DNA from 4 places in the Citrobacter sp. ANG330 genome. Region 1 is predicted to be linked to each of the others. Evidence: predicted binding sites of a transcription regulator. Region 1 holds the regulator's gene; each other region holds the start of a gene.
What was found. The regulator CRP, encoded in region 1, controls carbon source genes, mostly activating them, when cyclic AMP is high. The targets are predictions, from matches to a motif close to ATGTGANNNNNNTCACAT.

Region 1 (4,215 bases):
ACGAAGGGATGCAGCGTTTTGCACAGGCTGTTGCCAGGGTTGTTGGTTAACGATTTGCCTGATGGCGCTGCGCTTATCCTGCCTTCATCGATAACGCGCGTATCCGGCAATCCATGTTAACCCCGCATATCCCGTAACCGGCGGCTGAGCCAGATCCCATGGTGCGGCCGCTGACGCCATGCGACAGACGAGATAGTGTGCATCGTGTTCAGGTGCCCCAGCACGCGTTGCAGATGCTGTTCAAGCGTGCTTAAGGGCCCGTGGGTGAGCGCTTCGGGCGCCTCCAGAATATTTACATCTCCGGAACTGCCCGGCCCGTCGTACTCCAGTCGTTGCTGACAGCGTTGGATGGCAATTTCGCACGATTGCAGATATCGCTGCGCCAGTTCCGGCGTCAGCATCGTATGTTCACGCGCCAATGTCGTCATGGCGTTAATGTGTTCAACAATAAACTGACTGTGCGTCACCCACAGCTTCATATCCGCCAGATAGTGCGTGTTGAAGCCCGGCTCCTGCATCGCCTGATTCAGTGAGTTAAACAGTGTGTTGTGCGCCTGGTTGACTCGCATACGCTGATAAGCCAGCGGTGTAGCCTGCGGATCGTCGCTCAGAATCAGACGAATAGCTTCCTGATCGGCCTCCAGCGCATCGTGGGCGTTTTTACGCAGTAGCCCGCTCTGCCATTGTGGCCATAGCCAGACGGTGCCGCCAAATGCAATCAGGCAGCCTATCACCGTGTCGACAAACCGGGGGATAATAAACTGCTCGCCGTCCAGCGTCAGTAGCTGCAGGGTATATACCGCCGTGACGGTAAATCCCACCGTCGCCCAGCCGTAGTTTTTACGGATAGTCAGATAGCTGACCAGGGTGATCACCAGCATCAGGGCCAGCGTATATCCTTCAGGAATATGAAAGTGCAGCGTCACGCCTGCAATAATCAGCCCCACCAGCGTACCCGCCGAACGGTGCAGAATACGCACGCGGGTGGCGCCATAACCGTTCTGCGTGACAAACAGCACGGTCATCAGGATCCAGTACGGTTTCGGCAGGTGTAACGCGGTTCCCATCAGACTGGCGATGCTGAGCATGACGCTGATACGCCCGGCGTTGCGTAGCGCTGGTGATTTCAGGGAAAGGTAGTTTTTCAACGCAGGAAGCAACGGAAGACGGCGCTGTTTGTCAGCCATCAGATCGCGGGCGTAAAGTGGTCGTTGAGTGCGCAGCACCCGGGCGATACGGCTGAAGTGCCAGTAACAGAACTGCCCGACGGGGTTATCCGGATGCTGATGAGCAATTTTTTCCAGCGCGCCAATCTGCTTTTGCATAGAGAAACGGGTCGGCAGTCGGTGATACAGAATGTCATCCGCCAGTACCCGCAACCGCGCGGCGACGGTTTGCGCCGTCCAGCGAATCACCTGCTCAGCGTGGCTGCGTTCGACCAGCTTTTGCACCTCTTCCGGCTGGTGCAGACTCACTGAGATATGTTCCTGTAAATCCAGCGCTTCCTGAAAGGCGCGCAGCATTCGTTTGTAGTCATTGTTGTGATGCGCCGACAGCATATGCATCTGCTGATAACACTGGGTGATGAGGTCGACGGCTTTTTGCTGGCGGACCAGCAGCGGCGGTAGCGTTTTTTCCGGATCGGTGTGCTGAGTCAGCATACTGTATTTGGCTTCGCAGTAATCCGCCAGTTCCCGGTACAGTAGGCTTAGCGACTCGCGCAGCGGTTGCTCGCGCCACAGCCAGAACCAGAACCAGTTAAATAAGCCATACCACAGCGTGCCCAGCGCGTAGATCAGCAACGGTTCCCAGACCGGCATATTTCCTGCCAGGCTCAGCGTAAAAATAGCGGCAATCAGCGAGGCGGGCAGCAGGCGGGCATGCAGTGAACTCAGTTCCGCGGTGACGCCGAGAATCAATGTGAGTCCGGTCAGGATCAGCGGCAACGGGATCGCCTGCGCCAGTAGCAGCTGCATAATCAGGCTGCATCCGGCAAACAGCGACGCGCCAATCACCAGGCGTTTGAAAAAGCGTTTGTGCGGTGTATCAAGCCCGGCAATGTTGCAGCAGGCGGGAACGAGAGAGAAGAGCAAACCCAGATGCAACTGCCCGATGATCAGGCCGACGGCCACGGGCAAACAGAGCACCAGCGTTTGACGTAGTGCATAGTTGATTTCTGGGTGATAAATCAGTCTGCGCCACATTGGCAAAACAAAAATGACGCACTACCGGGTAGCGCGCCATTTCCGATGAGATTAACGAGTGCCGTAAACGACGATCGTTTTACCGTGAGCGGAGATCAGGTTCTGATCTTCCAGCATCTTCAGGATACGACCAACGGTTTCGCGAGAACAGCCAACGATCTGGCCAATCTCCTGGCGAGTGATTTTGATCTGCATGCCGTCCGGGTGAGTCATTGCATCAGGCTGTTTCGCCAGATTCAGCAGCGTCTGGGCGATACGACCGGTCACATCGAGGAAGGCCAGGTTACCGACTTTCTCTGAAGTGACTTGCAGGCGGCGAGCCATTTGAGAAGACAGGCGCATCAGAATATCCGGGTTCACCTGGATCAACTGGCGGAATTTCTTGTAGGAAATTTCAGCCACTTCACACGCTGTTTTCGCCCGAACCCATGCGCTACGTTCCTGGCCTTCTTCAAACAGGCCCAGTTCGCCAATGAAATCACCCTGATTCAGATAAGAAAGGATCATTTCTTTCCCTTCCTCATCTTTAATCAACACTGCCACTGAGCCCTTAACGATGTAGTACAACGTTTCCGCTTTTTCACCCTGGTGAATCAGCGTGCTCTTGGACGGGTACTTATGAATATGGCAATGAGACAAGAACCATTCGAGTGTCGGGTCTGTTTGCGGTTTGCCAAGCACCATGCGCGATTATCCTCTGTTATAAGCTGTCTCCAGAGCCAAAAAATCCGCTGTCTCTGGGGTTGCAAAAATGTGCTTCCCGCGTCCTGGGAAGAGACTGTCAAAAACGAACTGCAGCCTTTAATGTGAAGTCCTCTGCATACATGCAGTACGTCAATGTATTACTGTAGCATCCTGACTGTTTTAGCATAGCTTTAGCCGTGTGTCTCCTGGTGTCTCGCTTCAGCATGACGCAGGTCGCCTTCCGTTGCGAGAATTGTTATGTACGCGTAATCTGTCAGGAAAATTAACGCACTGGAGTTAAAAAATATGCAAGCGCGTGTTAAATGGGTTGAGGGGTTAACCTTCCTGGGTGAGTCCGCTTCCGGGCATCAGATTCTGATGGACGGTAACTCTGGTGATAAAGCACCGAGCCCGATGGAAATGGTGTTGATGGCGGCTGGCGGTTGCAGCGCCATTGACGTGGTTTCTATCCTGCAAAAAGGCCGTCAGGATGTGACGAACTGCGAAGTGAAATTGACTTCAGAACGTCGGGAAGAGGCGCCACGCCTGTTCACTCACATCAACCTGCACTTTATTGTCACCGGCCACGATCTGAAGGATGCCGCCGTTGCGCGGGCGGTCGATCTGTCGGCAGAGAAGTATTGCTCTGTGGCGTTGATGCTGGGAAAAGCGGTTAACATTACCCATTCGTACGAAGTGATTGCTGCCTGATGATCATTGCCTGATGGCGCTGCGCTTATCAGGCCTACTCCTGTCGTAGGCCCGGTAAGCGCAGCGCCATCGGGCACTCCCCACCGTTTATTCGATCTTCTTGCCTTCCATCAGTCGCTGTACCAGCGGCAGCATGATCAGTTCCATTGCCAGACCCATTTTCCCGCCAGGAACCACCAACGTATTGATGTGAGAAATGAATGAGCCCTGCAGCATCGCCAGCAGCCAGGGGAAATCGATCCCTTCCAGATTGCGGAAATGAATCACCACAAAGCTCTCATCCAGTGATGGAATGCTCCTGGCTGCGAAGGGGTTGGATGTGTCCACGGTAGGAACGCGCTGGAAGTTGATGTGGGTGCGGGAGAACTGCGGCGTGATGTAGTTGATATAGTCGTCCATCGAACGGACCACCGAATCCATCACCGCCTCACGAGAATGGCCTCGTTCACTGGTGTCGCGGATAAGCTTCTGGATCCATTCCAGGTTAACGATGGGCACCACGCCGACCAGGAGATCAACATGTCTTGCGACCTCATGCTGGGGCGTGACGACGCCGCCGTGCAGGCCTTCATAGAACAGCACATCGGTGGGTTCGGGCAGTGCTTGCCACGGGGTA
Region 2 (4,215 bases), on a different contig from region 1:
TGATCGATCGCGGAGAAAAAAGCAGATCCGCCATAATGGCGCAGACAATACCAATGACAATCTCGCTACAGCGTTCTACGGCAAATTGCGGCGTCAACAGCGGTTCAGTCTGAATGGTAATGACGATAATCAACGCGGTATAGCCCGATAAGCCCCACGCATAGGAATTCTCAACGCGTACCAGCGAGGAGATCCAGGTACAAAACCCCGCCCAGATACAGCACACCAGAATCATCAGTAGCGGTGCGCGAATCATTGCAATGATAATGATCAGCGCCGCAATGCAGCCAATGAAGGTGCCAACAATACGCAGCATCCCGCGATAGCGGATTGCGCCGGAGTACGGTTCGCCCCCCGCCGCAAAAGCCGGGCCTGCCGCGACTATCGCCGCCGTCAGCACCGCCCAGCGCGGTGTTTCAAGCTGAAAGTGAAAGCCAACAAACAGCGCGAGGACAATCGCACTGGCCAGTTTGACCGCAAAGCGAATGTGCTGGTTGGCAATGGAAAAAATGCCCATCGCGATTAACCAAACTCGCGCAGACGGTGCGCCATTTTACGGAAGAACGAGTCGTTATTTTCATCACGATCCTGCTTGCCGGTGATCACTACCGTCGCCGTGGTACCGGCAGGCCACAGATTTTCCCGCTGATCGTCAAGCTGGATACGCACCGGAACGCGTTGCGCGAGACGTACCCACTCCAGATTCGAATCGATCGTCGCCATGCCTTTGTCGTCGCGGGTACTGCTGGCGTTAGTGACCCCTGCCGCGATGCTATCGACCCTCCCTTTTAATACCTTGTTGCTACCCAGCGGGGTAATTTCTGCACGATAGCCTGGGCGAACGCCTTCCAGTTTGGTCTCTTCCATATAGGCCAGTACGTAAAACGTATTTTGTTTCACCAACGCCACTGCAGTAGAGCCGCGCGTAATAAACTCACCGGTATAGACGTTCAGGTTGGTCACCCAGCCATCCGCTGGAGCGCGAATAACGGTACGTTCGAGATCCAACTTTGCGAGATCGCGGGTTGCCTGCGCTTTGGCAAGCTGATGCAATACGGTTTGCAGGACGTTATTAGCCTGGTCAATCTCTTCGCGGGACATCGCCTGCACGCCAAGACGGTTACGACGCCCGGCTTCCTGACGTTTTTCTTGCGCCAGCACCTGGTAATACGCAACATCAGCTTCGGCCTCTTCCAGCGCTTTTTTGTAACGCGGCTGGTCGATGGTGAACAGCACCTGATCTTTTTTCACCAGTTCGTTATCGCGCACGTTAACGTCGGTGATAAGCCCAGCGACATCCGGCGCGATCGCCACAACGTCGGCGCTAAAGCGGGCGTCACGCGTCCACGGCGATTCGGTGTAATAGACCCAGGCGCGGAAGATTGCGATGAACGCCAGGATGACCAGAACGAGGGTAATGGCCGTACGGGAGATTTTTCTTGTTAGTGTTTTCACTTCAACCTCAAACGAACAGGCGCGATATCAAGTAAAAGAGACAGCAATACAGCGCAGTATTAAACAGAGCCGGATGCCAGACAAAATCATAGATGCCTGTAGGCGCCAGCACCCGGCGTACCAGCCAGAAAATCGCCAGTGAAAGAAGCAATTCAAAGAATATCGGTGGGAAGGAGAGACCAAACACCACGATAACGGGAAACAGACTCATGTTGACCTTGATTATAAAGAGAGTGCAGGCGATACGGTTTTCAGCCAGTGTCGACGCCATGAAGGGCAAGGAAAGCCAGGCGAGAGCGACACGGCCTTTATATGAATAATAATATATTACCGTAACTGTTATGCTGTTATCTATAATATGTGATCTAAATCACTTTTAAGCCAGAGTGAATAATGGAACGACTAAAACGCATGTCGGTGTTTGCAAAAGTGGTGGAATTTGGTTCCTTCACCGCCGCCGCCCGCCAGCTACAAATGAGTGTTTCGTCCATCAGTCAGACGGTATCGAAACTGGAAGACGAGTTACAGGTCAAGCTGTTAAACCGCAGCACACGCAGCATCGGGCTGACCGAAGCCGGTAGAATTTATTATCAGGGCTGTCGGCGGATGCTGCATGAAGTGCAGGATGTTCACGAACAGCTTTATGCCTTTAACAACACGCCTATCGGTACGCTACGTATTGGCTGTTCTTCAACCATGGCACAAAATGTTCTCGCCGGGATCACCGCGAAGATGCTCAAAGAACACCCTGGCCTGACGGTCAATCTGGTCACCGGCATCCCGGCGCCCGATCTGATCGCGGATGGTCTGGACGTGGTCATCCGCGTGGGTGCCCTGCAGGATTCCAGTCTGTTTTCCCGCCGCCTGGGGGCAATGCCGATGGTGGTATGTGCGGCGAAAAGCTATCTTACCCAGTACGGTATGCCGGAAAAGCCAGCCGATCTTACCAACCACTCATGGCTGGAATACAGCGTGCGCCCGGATAATGAGTTCGAACTGATCGCGCCGGAAGGGATCTCCACACGCCTGATCCCGCAGGGACGGTTTGTGACCAACGATCCCATGACCCTCAACCGCTGGCTCACTGCGGGTGCGGGTATCGCCTACGTCCCGTTGATGTGGGTCATCAATGAGATCAATCGGGGAGAACTGGAGATCTTACTGCCGCGTTATCAGTCCGATCCGCGTCCGGTTTATGCGCTGTACACCGAAAAAGACAAGCTGCCGCTGAAGGTGCAGGTGGTGATTAACTATCTGACCGACTATTTCATCGACGTGGCGCAGTTGTTCCAGGGAATGCATGGGCGAGGAAAAGAGAAGTAACAAATTGCCCGGTAGCGCTACCGCTTACCGGGCCTACGGATACATCAGTGGTCATTCGACAACTGACAATCAGGCCGTGCCGCCGACCGTCAGGTTATCCACTTTTAGCGTCGGCTGACCCACACCAACTGGCAAGCTCTGGCCTTCTTTACCGCAGACGCCAACGCCGTTATCCAGCTTCAGATCGTTGCCCACCATTGAGATCTGCTGCATCGCTTCGATACCTGAACCAATTAGCGTCGCCCCTTTCACCGGCTTTGTCACTTTACCGTTCTCGATAAGCCAGGCTTCCGAGGTCGAGAAGACAAATTTGCCGGAAGTGATATCCACCTGACCACCGCCAAAGTTTGGCGCGTAGATGCCATACTCTACGGACTCAATGATCTCCTGCGGCGTGGATTTACCCGGCAGCATATAGGTGTTAGTCATGCGCGGCATCGGCAGATGTGCGTAAGACTCCCGGCGGCCGTTTCCGGTCGGCGCAACACCCATCAGGCGCGCATTCAGTTTGTCCTGCATATAACCTTTCAGAATACCGTTTTCGATCAGCACGTTGTACTGACCCGGCGTGCCTTCATCGTCAATGGCCACAGAACCCCGGCGGTCCGCCATCGTGCCATCGTCCACCACGGTGCACAGTTCAGAGGCGACCAGTTCGCCCATATGACCGCTGAATACTGACGTACCACGACGGTTAAAGTCTCCTTCCAGACCATGCCCCACGGCTTCATGCAGCAGCACGCCCGGCCAGCCAGCACCTAATACCACGGGCAGCGTCCCGGCTGGCGCCGCAACGGCGGACAGGTTCACCAGTGCCATACGCACGGCCTCTTTCGCCCAGGCGTCGGCGCGGACGTCACCATCCAGATCTGCAAGGAAATAATCGTAGCCAAAACGCCCGCCGCCACCGCTGGCGCCGCGTTCACGTTTACCGTCTTCTTCCACCTGCACGCTGACCGACAAACGCACCAGCGGACGCACATCAGCGGCCAGCGTTCCGTCGGTAGCCGCAACGAGGATCAATTCATATACGCCGGTCAGGCTCGCCGACACTTCCTGCACTCGTTTATCCGCTTCGCGGGCAACTTTATCCACACGGCGCAGGATATCGAGCTTTTCTTCGCGGCTCATGCTTTGCAGCGGATCGACAGCGGTGTACAGCGCCGGATACTCCACGGCACCGAGAGTCTTCACTTTTCCGTCGCCGCTGTCACGCACGATGGTCCGCGCAGCGCGTGCGCTCTGTTCCAGCGCCTGCAAGCTAATCTGATCAGCATAGGCAAACCCGGTTTTTTCACCGCTCACTGCGCGAACGCCCACGCCCTGATCGATATTGTAAGAACCATCTTTAATAATGCGGTCTTCTAAAACCCAGGATTCGTGATAGCTCGACTGAAAATAGAGATCGCCGTAGTCAAGACGGCGTTCGGCCAGTTG
Region 3 (4,215 bases), on a different contig from region 1:
TAATAATCTGGATGCCAATATCTTAATGGAAACCATGATTATTGCGGTGGTAATCGAAGTTCTCGCGATACCGATGATGGGCGCGCTCTGCGACAAAATTGGTCGTAAGCCGGTGTATATCATGGGCGCGATGATCCAGGTCATTATGATCATTCCGTTCTTCCTTGCCATTAATCAGGATAGTTTCTGGTTAACGCAACTGGTGATGATTATCGTCATTAGCTTTGGTCACAGCATGTGCTATGCGCCACAGGCGTCGTTCTTCCCGGAACTGTTCCCGACGCACATTCGTTGTAGCGGCATCGCTTTAATCTGGCAATTAGGCTCTCTGATTGGTAGCGGCGTGCTGGGGCTGGTAGCGGTGAAGATTCTGCAGGTCACCGGTGGACATTACTATGGGTTAGCAAGCTATGTGATTGTCCTGGGAGTCGTTTCCATTATTGGTCTGCTCATGATGCCGGAAACCGCGCCTGTGCGACTCAAGCGTGAATATCAGGAGTGGCATAAGCACGATTAAGAGAACAATACCCTAATGGCTGCAGGGAGGCAGCCAGCGCTCAGCCCAGGGCTCGATCCCTGGGCGTCAGGCTCAGAAATCGCATCCTGTCACATAACTTTTAAATGATGTTATACCAATTAGCGAAACATTAATTCAAATCAAAACATACAACCATACAGGCGTTACTCTGGGACCGTCCTGATTCCATTCAAAGTAGGTCATACAATGCAAAACAAGCTCTTAACGGCAAACGCGACGCTTCCTGACTACGATCGCAGCCGACTGATCCCGCGTATTGTTCATCTTGGTTTTGGTGCTTTCCACCGGGCGCACCAGGGCGTGTATACCGATATTCTGGCGGCAGAGCACAACAGCGACTGGGGATACTGCGAAGTGAACCTGATCGGCGGCGAACAGCAGATAGCCGATCTCAAACAGCAGGATAATCTCTATACCGTGGCGGAAATGTCCGCGGATGCCTGGACGGCAAGGGTCGTGGGCGTGGTGAAAAAAGCGCTGCATGCTCAGGTCGACGGGCTGGAGAGTGTGCTGGCAGCGATGTGTGAACCGCAGGTTGCCATTGTTTCCCTGACGATTACGGAGAAAGGGTATTGCCATTCCCCGGCGACCGGACAACTGATGCTGGATCACCCGATGATCGCAGCCGATCTGCAAAACCCGCATCAGCCGAAATCTGCGCCTGGCGTAGTGGTGGAAGCGCTGGCGCGTCGTAAGGCGGCGGGCTTAGCGGCTTTCACGGTGATGTCCTGCGACAACATGCCGGAGAACGGTCACGTGATGCGTAACGTGGTCACCGCCTATGCGCGCGCTGTGGATGCTGAACTGGCCGCCTGGATCGAACAGAATGTGACGTTCCCGTCGACGATGGTTGACCGTATCGTTCCGGCCGTTACCGCCGACACGCTGGATAAAATTGAAAAACTGACCGGTGTACGCGATCCGGCGGGAGTGGCGTGTGAGCCGTTCCGTCAGTGGGTGATTGAAGATAACTTTGTTGCCGGTCGCCCTGAGTGGGAAAAAGCGGGGGCAGAACTGGTCTCTGACGTGATCCCCTTTGAAGAGATGAAATTGCGGATGCTCAACGGCAGCCACTCATTTCTCGCGTATCTGGGCTATCTTGCGGGTTATCAGCACATCAATGACTGTATGGGCGATGAGAACTATCGCGTTGCAGCCCGGGCGCTGATGCTCAACGAGCAGGCGCCAACGCTGAAAGTGCAGGGTGTGGATCTGACGCGTTATGCCGATCTGCTGATCGAACGCTACAGCAACCCGGCGCTGCGTCACCGCACCTGGCAGATTGCGATGGACGGGAGCCAGAAATTGCCTCAGCGGATGCTGGATTCAGTGCGCTGGCATCTGACCCACAACAGCCGTTTCGATTTGCTGGCGCTGGGCGTGGCGGGCTGGATGCGCTATGTCGGCGGCATGGACGAGCAGGGGAGTGCCATTGAAGTGAACGATCCGCTGTTGCCGGTTATCCAACAGGCGGTGCAAAACAGTGCGGAAGGTGAAAGCCGCGTTGAAGCATTGCTGGGTATTGATGCGATCTTTGGGAGCGAACTGCCGAAGGTGGCATTGTTCACGCAGGCGGTGAAAGAGGCGTATCAGACATTGCTGGCGGAAGGGGCGAAAGCTACCGTGGCTAAATATGCGGCGAAAGTGAAGTAACGCGTTCAGGACTGCCGGATAATCAGGCATTATCCGGCACTCACACCATTAGTTCATGCCGAGACGAATCAATTCTACCGGGGCAAATTTGCCTTCACAGCCTTCCACTTCAACTGTTTTTTCACGACGAATTTGCGCTGCATCCAGGCCTTCAGTCTCAATGGCTTTGATGCGACCGGTATGGCCGGTGCCACTGATCATCACGCGGCTGCCTGTGGTGATTGCGTTACGGTTACGATCGTATGTCATCATGGTATTTTCTCCTTTCTAACTTACCGTCAAAGCCCGTGGGCTCTGGTCCCACGTAACGGGCGCTATATAAATACGCTTATCAGTCAGGATTTTTTTTGTTTTTGATCAATCTCACATCTTTTTTGATGCAGGCATGCAGGGGAGAACTCGGGGAAGCCTCATCTCTCGAAAAATGAGGCAGAGGAATTACTCTTCGCTGAACCAGTCGCTGTTTTCCTGGCGGATCAGCAGGACCGACTCGCCGATCTCTTGCAGATGCTGAGTCATCGCTTTCTCAACGGCATCAGCGTCGTGCTTTTCCAGGGCGGCAAAAATATCCAGGTGCTGACGGAGCAACATTTCAGGCGGAGAGACGTGATCGAGGCTCATGTAGCGCACACGGTCGATGGTGGCCTTGATATTTTCGATGGTGTCCCAGGCCAGCTGACAGTCCGCAATGGTTGCCAGCTTCTGGTGAAAATTGTCATCCAGCTCGAAAAAATCATTCAGTTGTTTGCGCTCAATGGCAATCCGCTGCTGATTAAGATTCTGCTCAAGCTGATAACACTGGCTGTCGGTGATTTGGGCTGCGGCCCGCCGCGCCACCGCGCATTCGATAGCCTGACGGACAAAACAGCCGTTTCGCACCTGCGAGAGGGAGATCTTGTTGACGTAGCTGCCGCGCTGGGGACGGATCTGGATCAAGCCGTTTTCCGCAAGCTTAATAAACGCTTCGCGCACCGGTTGACGAGAGACATCGAAGCGAACAGACACCTCTTTTTCGGACAGCGGCGTACCCGGCGCAATAAGGCAGTGCACGATGTCACGGCGAAGAATGCGATAAATCTGTTGATTTACCGGTTGTGTTGGGTTGAGTTGCGTTTCGACGGTCATTCGCTCTTACTTTTTAGAAAGTTAACCCACAAATTCTACCACTTTTTTGGCGTGAGCTATACCCGGCCCGCAGGCCGGGAGGCAAAATTAACCGCGATGAACGCTCAGTCCGGCAAAAGATTGCGTCACTGGCATCATTTCTACCGTATTGATGTTGACATGGGCAGGCAGGGTGGCGACCCACCAGACCGCTTCGGTCACATCTTCCGGCGTCAGCGCCGTGGTGTTCTCATAGGTTTTGCCCGCTTTATTGTCATCGCCTTTAAAGCGCACGTTGGAAAACTCCGTACCGCCGACCAGACCAGGCTCGATATCCGTGACGCGAACGGCCGTGCCGTGCAGGTCGGTACGCAGGTTCAGACTGAACTGACGTACAAACGCCTTGGTCGCGCCATACACGTTGCCGCCAGCATAAGGCCAACTGCCTGCGGTAGAGCCGATGTTGATGATATGCCCACGGTTACGCTCAACCATGCCTGGCAGGACGGCGCGGGTCATGTAAATCAGCCCTTTGTTGTTGGTATCGATCATGGTTTCCCAGTCTTCCACGCTGGCTTTATGCGCCGGTTCCAGACCCAGCGCCAATCCGGCGTTGTTGACCAGCAGGTCGATGTCACGCCATTCGGCAGGCAGTGATGCCAGCATCTCTTCGATGGCTGCGCGGTTGCGGACATCCAGTTGTGCGATCAGCACGTTATCGCCCAACGACTCTTTTAACTCTTGCAGGCGTTCCTGGCGACGGCCAGTGGCAATGACTTTATGCCCGTTCTCAACAAAACGACGTGTAATGCATTCACCAAAACCTGCGGTTGCTCCGGTTACTAAAACGATCATCTCACTGTTCCTCAACGCTTTTTACGTTTAACTACCATAGCATGTGATCCGCTCTCACGGGTAAC
Region 4 (4,215 bases), on a different contig from region 1:
TCACCGAGGAATTCCATTGGCACTTTATCGAGTGCCATCCGTTGTAAATCAAACGCTTTCATTTTTATGCTCTTATGGTGGATCACTGCATAAAAGCATAGCCAAAACTTTTATTTGCGCCGCTTCAGTGGTGGCGATAGCGTCAGTCTCGTAAAACCCGTATGATTGCGCGCTTTCCGTACGACAAAAGTGATTTTCATGACGCAAACATTTATTCCCGGCAAAGACGCCGCACTGGAAGACTCCATCGCTCGCTTCCAGCAAAAACTGCTCGACCTCGGTTTCCATATTGAAGAGGCCTCGTGGCTGAACCCGGTGCCAAACGTCTGGTCCGTACACATTCGCGATAAAGAGTGCGCGCTGTGCTTTACCAACGGCAAAGGCGCGACGAAGAAGGCTGCGCTGGCCTCTGCGCTGGGCGAATATTTTGAGCGTCTGTCGACCAACTATTTCTTTGCCGATTTCTGGCTGGGCAAAACCATCGCCAATGGTCCGTTCGTCCATTATCCGAACGAGAAATGGTTCCCGCTGACCGAAAATGACGACGTGCCGGAAGGCTTGCTGGATGCGCGCCTGCGTGCGTTCTACGATCCAGAAAACGAACTGACCGGCAGCATGCTGATCGACCTGCAGTCCGGCAACGAAGAACGCGGCATCTGCGGTCTGCCGTTTACCCGCCAGTCGGATAACAAGACCGTCTATATTCCCATGAACATTATCGGCAACCTGTACGTCTCAAACGGGATGTCTGCTGGTAATACGCGTAATGAAGCGCGTGTGCAGGGACTTTCTGAAGTCTTTGAGCGTTACGTGAAGAATCGCATTATTGCCGAAAGTATCAGTCTGCCGGAAATTCCGGCCGACGTACTGGCACGTTACCCGGCGGTGGTGGAATCTATTGCAACGCTGGAAGCAGAAGGTTTCCCAATCTTTGCCTACGACGGTTCTCTGGGCGGTCAGTATCCGGTGATCTGCGTCGTGCTGTTCAACCCGGCGAATGGCACCTGCTTTGCCTCCTTCGGCGCACACCCTGATTTTGGCGTCGCACTGGAGCGTACGGTGACCGAACTGTTACAGGGCCGTGGACTGAAAGATCTCGACGTCTTCACACCACCGACCTTCGACGATGAAGAAGTGGCCGAGCATACCAACCTGGAAACGCACTTCATCGACTCCAGCGGTCTGATCTCCTGGGATCTGTTTAAGCAGGATGCCGACTACCCGTTCGTTGACTGGCGTTTCTCCGGTACCACAGAAGAAGAGTTTGCGACGCTGATGGCTATCTTCAACGCGGAAGATAAAGAAGTATACATCGCCGATTACGAGCACCTTGGCGTGTACGCCTGCCGGATTATCGTTCCGGGGATGTCTGATATTTATCCTGCTGAAGACCTGTGGTTAGCCAACAACGCCATGGGCGCCCATCTGCGCGAAACCCTGCTCTCACTGCCGAACAGTAACTGGGATAAAGAAGACTATCTCAACCTGATTGAGCAACTCGATGAAGAAGGGTTTGATGATTTTACCCGTGTTCGTGAACTGTTAGGCCTGGCCACCGGTCCGGATAATGGCTGGTACACCCTGCGTATTGGTGAGCTGAAAGCGATGCTGGCGCTGGCAGGTGGCGATCTGGAACAGGCGCTGATCTGGACTGAATGGACGATGGAATTTAATTCATCGATCTTTAGCGCTGAGCGGGCGAATTATTACCGCTGCCTGCAAACGCTGTTACTGCTGTCGCAGGAAGAAGAACGTGAACCGCTGCAGTATCTGAACGCGTTTGTTCGCATGTATGGCGCAGATGCCGTCGAAGCCGCCAGCGCAGCGTTAAGCGGTGAAGCCGCCTTTTATGGCCTACAGCCGGTCGACAGCGATCTGCACGCATTCGCATCACACCAGTCGTTGTTAAAGGCCTATGAAAAGTTGCAGCGCGCAAAATCTTCATTTTGGTCAAAATAAACCCAATTAAACCTACGCTGAGTAGGTTTAAATAATCGTCTGAGCTATATTACGGGGCGCGCTAAGCGCCCCTTTTTACTTATTTTTGAATATCCCAAAATAAATGTAATAACAAGGTTAAATATTGGTAGTTGATATTACATAATTTAATGGATAGTTGTTACTTTACCTGCCAATTACTCCATATTAATTAACCGGCTAACAGCCCCGAAGAGGAAAACTTTCAACTCATTTGCTAAATTTTAAAATTTATTTTTATCAAATTAATCAATAAATTACCCCGAGATTGCATAAAAACCATGCGTATTGCGGGCCTATAAGCCAGGCGAGATATGATCTATATCAATTTCTCATCTATAATGCTTTGTTAGTATCTCGTCGCCGACTTAATAAAGAGAGAGTTAGTGTGAAAGCTGACAACCCTTTTGATCTTTTACTCCCTGCTGCAATGGCCAAAGTGGCCGAAGAGGCAGGTGTCTATAAAGCAACGAAACATCCGCTTAAGACTTTCTTCCTGGCAATTACTGCCGGTGTGTTCATTTCCATCGCCTTTGTTTTCTATATCACAGCCACGACCGGTACAGGTACGATGCCCTTTGGTATGGCGAAACTGATTGGCGGTATCTGCTTCTCTCTGGGGTTGATTCTCTGCGTCATCTGCGGTGCTGACCTCTTTACGTCAACCGTGTTGATTGTCGTCGCCAAAGCCAGTGGCCGTATCACCTGGGGTCAGTTGGCAAAAAACTGGCTCAACGTTTATTTTGGCAACCTGATTGGTTGCTTGCTCTTTGTGCTGTTAATGTGGCTTTCTGGCGAATATATGGTCGCCAACGGCCAGTGGGGACTCAACGTCCTGCAAACCGCCGACCACAAAATGCACCATACTTTTGTTGAAGCCGTCAGCCTCGGTATTCTCGCAAACCTGATGGTCTGCCTGGCCGTCTGGATGAGCTACTCAGGCCGCAGTCTGATGGATAAAGCGTTTATCATGGTATTACCGGTTGCGATGTTTGTTGCCAGCGGTTTTGAGCACAGTATCGCAAACATGTTTATGATCCCGATGGGTATTGTAATCCGTGATCTCGCCACACCGGAGTTCTGGAGCGCAGTTGGCTCGACGCCGGAGAATTTTTCTCACCTGACCGCGATGAACTTCATCACTGATAACCTGATTCCGGTTACGATCGGTAACATTATCGGCGGGGGTTTGTTGGTTGGGTTGACATACTGGGTCATTTATCTGCGTGACAACGATCATCATTAATTGATGTCGCGATACACGCAGTGAATAAAAAATCCACTTAAGAAGGTAGGTGTTACATGTCCGAGCTTAATGAAAAGTTAGCCACAGCCTGGGAAGGTTTTACCAAAGGTGACTGGCAGAATGAAGTAAACGTCCGTGACTTCATTCAGAAAAACTACACTCCGTACGAGGGTGACGAGTCCTTCCTGGCTGGCGCAACTGATGCGACCACTGCACTGTGGGACAGCGTAATGGAAGGCGTTAAACAGGAAAACCGCACTCACGCGCCTGTTGACTTTGACACCTCTGTTGCTTCCACCATCACTTCTCACGACGCTGGCTACATCAATAAAGCGCTCGAGAAGATTGTGGGTCTGCAAACTGAAGCTCCGCTGAAACGCGCGATCATCCCGTTCGGTGGTATCAAAATGGTTGAAGGTTCCTGCAAAGCGTATAACCGCGAGCTGGATCCAATGCTGAAAAAAATCTTCACCGAATACCGCAAAACCCACAACCAGGGCGTATTCGATGTTTACACCAAAGACATTCTGAACTGCCGTAAATCTGGCGTTCTGACTGGTCTGCCGGATGCGTATGGCCGTGGCCGTATCATCGGTGACTACCGTCGCGTTGCGCTGTACGGTATCGACTTCCTGATGAAAGACAAGTACGCGCAGTTCGTTTCCCTGCAGTCCGATCTGGAAAACGGCGTAAACCTGGAAGCGACTATCCGTCTGCGTGAAGAAATTGCTGAACAGCACCGTGCGCTGGGTCAGATCAAAGAGATGGCGGCGAAATATGGCTGCGATATCTCTGGTCCGGCTACTAACGCTCAGGAAGCTATCCAGTGGACCTACTTCGGCTACCTGGCTGCAGTTAAATCTCAGAACGGTGCAGCAATGTCCTTCGGTCGCGTATCCACCTTCCTGGATGCATACATCGAACGTGACCTGAAAGCAGGCAAAATCACTGAACAAGACGCTCAGGAAATGATTGACCACCTGGTCATGAAA

Region 2: the regulator CRP is predicted to act here: its motif matches at 1,814-1,831, upstream of aaeR (HTH-type transcriptional activator AaeR).
Region 3: the regulator CRP is predicted to act here: its motif matches at 2,543-2,560, upstream of ydfZ (putative selenium delivery protein YdfZ).
Region 4: the regulator CRP is predicted to act here: its motif matches at 2,290-2,307, upstream of focA (formate transporter FocA).

Annotation. Positions count from the first base shown of each region.
Region 1 covers NZ_JASJUI010000010.1:138,690-142,904, forward strand. Annotated here, with positions in the region: gene argD (bifunctional acetylornithine/succinyldiaminopimelate transaminase) at 1-50, shown strand, start outside; gene QNN88_RS19250 (YccS/YhfK family putative transporter) at 117-2,204, opposite strand; gene crp (cAMP-activated global transcriptional regulator CRP) at 2,256-2,888, opposite strand; gene QNN88_RS19260 (OsmC family protein) at 3,195-3,599, shown strand; gene QNN88_RS19265 (phosphoribulokinase) at 3,687-4,215, opposite strand, start outside.
Region 2 covers NZ_JASJUI010000006.1:269,676-273,890, forward strand. Annotated here, with positions in the region: gene aaeB (p-hydroxybenzoic acid efflux pump subunit AaeB) at 1-517, opposite strand, end outside; gene aaeA (p-hydroxybenzoic acid efflux pump subunit AaeA) at 523-1,455, opposite strand; gene aaeX (p-hydroxybenzoic acid efflux pump operon protein AaeX) at 1,463-1,666, opposite strand; gene aaeR (HTH-type transcriptional activator AaeR) at 1,849-2,778, shown strand; gene tldD (metalloprotease TldD) at 2,848-4,215, opposite strand, start outside.
Region 3 covers NZ_JASJUI010000017.1:17,403-21,617, reverse strand. Annotated here, with positions in the region: gene QNN88_RS22305 (MFS transporter) at 1-517, shown strand, start outside; gene QNN88_RS22300 (mannitol dehydrogenase family protein) at 725-2,191, shown strand; gene ydfZ (putative selenium delivery protein YdfZ) at 2,240-2,443, opposite strand; gene QNN88_RS22290 (GntR family transcriptional regulator) at 2,630-3,316, opposite strand; gene ydfG (bifunctional NADP-dependent 3-hydroxy acid dehydrogenase/3-hydroxypropionate dehydrogenase YdfG) at 3,404-4,150, opposite strand.
Region 4 covers NZ_JASJUI010000002.1:540,900-545,114, forward strand. Annotated here, with positions in the region: gene QNN88_RS08300 (DUF421 domain-containing protein) at 1-62, opposite strand, end outside; gene ycaO (30S ribosomal protein S12 methylthiotransferase accessory factor YcaO) at 199-1,959, shown strand; gene focA (formate transporter FocA) at 2,366-3,223, shown strand; gene pflB (formate C-acetyltransferase) at 3,280-4,215, shown strand, end outside.